DNA from 2 places in the Alteromonas sp. 4NS20-0143 genome. Region 2 is predicted to be linked to the other one. Evidence: predicted binding sites of a transcription regulator. Region 2 holds the regulator's gene; the other holds the start of a gene.

Region 1 (2,206 bases), on a different contig from region 2:
CGTCCACTGCAATTTCCAGCGTCATTTAATGTAGGCAACTTCCCAAATGACGGTATTGAAGGCATCGCGATGGAGGCAGATGGAACCATGTACCTGGGGTTAGAAAAAGATATCGCAGGTCAGCCTCGTATTTTTAGCGTAAACGTTGATGAAAACTTTTTTTCAACGACAGACTTTGCCGTAGTTAAAGAACCCGCACTTTTATTACCCAAGTTTCCGTCGGGCAATCACCCTATTAACGGATTGACGCTACACAAGGTTAATGATCGCGCTTTTCTGATTGCTGCGGCGAGAAACGATGACGAGTTATGGATAATAGATGTGGCAGGTGAGCAACCTACACTACGAGTACCCGTTACTTTTATGGTGAAAGGTACTGAAGCCTGCGAGGATTACGTGATGGATAATGCGTCGATGGAAGGGCTAGTGACCATAGAAAATACACTGTGGATCATAAACGACCCATGGGAAAAGAATTACTTAAAAAATGCCTCGTGCAAAGCTGATGAAGAAAAGTACAAAGACTTAGCGCCGCTGCTGTTTTCGGTGCCACTGAACGATGCTTGGTTTCAATAGCCGACGTCCGATTAAAAGCGGTAGATTGAATCAATTGATTGTCTAAGGTTGATGAATAGCGGGTAATAACAGTGGATGCAGCAAAAGCGAAGGGTATTTAACTTCGCCAATCTTATAGATTTTGTGTAGTAACTAAAAAGGGGCACTGATTGCCCCTTTTTGTCTATTAGGCGTTTACGTTATTAGACGCTCAAACTGTTAGGTACTAGTTTAAACATCTTTGCGAAGTCGTGATGCGAATGTCTTTTTAAACTTCGCCAGTTTGGGCGCCAGTACCATCGAGCAATACTGATTTTGCGGATTATTTTTGAAATAATCCTGATGGTAGTCTTCGGCCGGGTGATAATTGTTTACTTCAACCACCTCGGTAACGACGGGGTTTGGCCAAATTTCTTCAGCGGTAATCTCAGCAATTATTTTTTCCGCCTCTTCTTTTTGCGCTTCGTTATGATAGAAAATCGCGCTTCTATACTGCGTACCCACATCATTACCTTGGCGGTTAAGCTGAGTTGGGTCGTGCAGCGCAAAAAAGATTTCCAGTATTTCACGATAGCCAATGGTGTCTGCATCAAAGGTAACTTGCACCACTTCAGCATGTCCGGTACTGCCACCACATACCGATTGGTAAGAAGGTGACGGTTCTTCGCCGCCGGCGTACCCCGATATCGCTTTTTCAACACCCTCAACGGTATTATACGCTGACTCTATGCACCAAAAGCATCCGCCTGCCAATGTGGCGACCTGTAAATTTGCCATGATTAAACCTCTCAATTTCAATGACTGTAGTGTGGGTTCCACCTGCGTCTAACTCAAGTCATCCAAGCATGTTTTTTTAGCGTATAAACGAATAACAAATACAAAAATACATACTGCGTGCGCTTTAGTACGTTTCCAATTAACTTGAGGTTTTGTAGTGATTATTTTTTATGATGGCTATTGTCCGCTGTGCATGACTGAAATGAAGCACTTGAGAAAGCGAGACAAGCACAATCGATTAACACTCGTTGACATACAAGAGCCAGATTTTAGTGAGCGTTACCCCACATTAGACTGGCATGCATTGAATGCAAGAATTCATGCACTTCGAGAGGATGGAACCTTGATAACTGGCTTAGATGTTACCCATGAAGCGTGGAAAGCAGTAGGCGTTGGTTGGCTTTATGCGCCTTTGCGTTGGCCTGGCATTCGTATTATTGCCGACGGTTTTTACAACATTTTTGCTAAACACAGATACACAATTTCTTATTTATTAACAGGCAAAAAGCGCAGCTGCGAGCGCTGTATACCAGGAGAGCCCAATGACAAGTAAAACACTAATAATTGGTGCCTCAGGCGGCATCGGTAATGCGTTAGTTAGTCGATTTGCAGATAATGGCGATGAGGTTATTGCGGTAAGTCGAAGCGGATACGTCGACAGCAGTTGGCCTGATAACGTCTCCGCAAAAACCATAGCAGAGCATGACGAAGCTAGCATTTCTGCTTTTGTAGAGGAACTGAAAAGCCAAGGCATCAAACTGAATAATGTGGTTGTGACGACAGGCGTATTAAAAGACGACGACTTAGGAGTAAACCCTGAGAAGCGTTTAGAAGATATGAGCGAAAGCGCACTGGCTTCCTATTTTGCCGTGAA
Region 2 (2,206 bases):
GTAAAATCCCCGTCTTTCACGATGACCAACACGGCACCGCAATTGTCACCGCAGCCGGAATGCTTAACGCGCTAGAAATTCAGGGCAAAAATATCGAAAATGCCAAAATTGTCTGTCTAGGAGCGGGAGCCGCTGCCGTGGCCTGTATGGAGTTGCTAATAAAATGCGGTGCACAGCGCGAGCGTATTTACATGCTCGACAGAAAAGGAGTGATACACACTCGTCGCGAAGACTTAACAGAACATAAATCGTTATTTGCTAACAACACCGACAAGCGAACCCTAGAAGACGTCATGGACGGTGCTGATATATTTGTGGGCGTGTCTGGCCCAGACCTTCTTCCTCCGGAAACATTGGCGCTTATGGCCGATAACCCTATCGTGTTCGCTTGCTCTAACCCAGACCCTGAAATCAGGCCAGACCTCGCTCATGCGGTACGAGATGATCTCATTATGGCAACCGGTCGCTCAGATTACCCAAATCAGGTAAACAATGTACTTTGCTTCCCGTTTATCTTCCGCGGCGCATTAGACGTACGAGCAAGCGCTATAAACGATGAAATGAAAGTAGCTGCCGTTGAGGCACTGCGCGCCATAACAAAAGAAGAAGTACCTGCTGAGGTGCTTGCCGCGAGCAATAGCAAAAGTCTTAGTTTCTCAAAGGACTACATTATCCCTAAACCCATGGACCCCCGCTTGTGCGAACGCATTGCTAGTGCAGTATCAAAAGCTGCCATAGACTCTGGGGTAGCTGGCATTTAAGACGTTCAGTCTTAGCCATTACGCTTGAGAAACAGGCTTAATAAAAAGGCGTATGAGCGAGTGTAAAACACAGACGCTACGTTTTGATAAGTCGGCCTTATTAACCTGATTTTATTAAAGCGCTTTTATTAAAGCGGCTTTATTAAATTGAGCACCTAAGTATGACAGCGTCACACTGTCATACTTAGGTGCATTCGCTCTACCCTATTCTTCGGTAGGCTCATTTTCGAAGCTGGGATCAATGCCCATCTCTTCCATAATTCTTCTTGCTTCTGCAGGCACTCTGTTGCCGTTGTCTTTACGCAAATCATCATCGTTCGGTAAAGGCTGACCTGTAAAGGCATGAAGAAATGCCTCACACAACAATTCTGAGTTAGTTGCATGTCGCAAGTTATTAATTTGGCGACGGGTGCGTTCGTCAGTTAACGCTTTCAGCACATTAATCGGTATTGAAACAGTGACTTTTTTTACCTGTTCGCTTTTCTTACCGTGCTCTGCGTAGGGGTGTATATATTTACCATTCCATTCTGCCATAGTACTAACTCGGTCTTATTTTATTTATGTTATGAAGGGAAATTCTAAACGAGTTCACGAAAAGGTCAATTGAGCAGTGTAAACCTCTTGACGTCTAGACATATATTCTTTAATTTAGACGTCTAAACGTCTATCCATATCGCTAGTAGAGAGAAAAAATACATGGTTTCTTATGCACAAGGCATTGATGCGCTCAACCAGTCCCTATCGGAACTGCGTGATATTGACGTCTCCTTTGAGTTTTTCCCCCCTAAAACGGAAGCCATGGAGCAAACTCTATGGAAATCAGTTGAGCGTTTAGCACCACTGAAGCCAAGCTACATGTCGGTGACATATGGAGCAAATAGTGGCGAACGAGACAGAACTCACGATGTGGTCAAGCGCATTCAGCAGCAAACAGGCGTCGCCGCAGTTCCTCATCTTACTTGCGTTGACGCCAGTAAAGACGAATTAAGGCAAATTGCGCAAGACTACTGGGATTCAGGAATACGCCGCATTGTTGCTTTGCGTGGTGATTTACCGCCGGGCATGGATAACACTGAAATGTATGCATCGGATTTAGTGGCCTTACTGAAAGAGGTTGCTGATTTTGATATATCAGTTGCTGCCTACCCTGAAAAACACCCCGAAGCTCGCAATGCGCAGTTCGACCTGCTGAATTTGAAGCGCAAAGCAGAAGCCGGTGCTACCGAGGCCATTTCACAGTTTTTCTTTGATACTAGCGTATTCCTGCGATTTAGAGACCGGGCCGCTGCTGCCGGCGTTGATTTAGACTTAGTGCCAGGTATTCTTCCAGTGACAAACTATCAAACCCTTGTGAAGTTTGCTGGATTTACCAATGTTCACGTGCCCGGCTGGCTGCATAAAATGTTTGATGGTTTAGACGCTGATGATCAAGCTACCCGTAACCT

Evidence for each region. The regulator MetJ, encoded in region 2, represses methionine synthesis genes. The targets are predictions, from matches to a motif close to TAGACGTCTAGACGTCTA.
Region 1: msrA (peptide-methionine (S)-S-oxide reductase MsrA) is a predicted target of MetJ. The motif match lies at 1,409-1,426, and genes of this name have one in related genera.

Annotation. Positions count from the first base shown of each region.
Region 1 covers NZ_BAAJLR010000010.1:33,021-35,226, reverse strand. The annotation lists gene AC27HD_RS16735 (hypothetical protein) at 1-576, shown strand, start outside; gene msrA (peptide-methionine (S)-S-oxide reductase MsrA) at 787-1,332, opposite strand; gene AC27HD_RS16725 (thiol-disulfide oxidoreductase DCC family protein) at 1,490-1,885, shown strand; gene AC27HD_RS16720 (SDR family NAD(P)-dependent oxidoreductase) at 1,875-2,206, shown strand, end outside.
Region 2 covers NZ_BAAJLR010000008.1:40,572-42,777, reverse strand. The annotation lists gene AC27HD_RS15265 (malic enzyme-like NAD(P)-binding protein) at 1-761, shown strand, start outside; gene metJ (met regulon transcriptional regulator MetJ) at 966-1,295, opposite strand; gene metF (methylenetetrahydrofolate reductase) at 1,458-2,206, shown strand, end outside.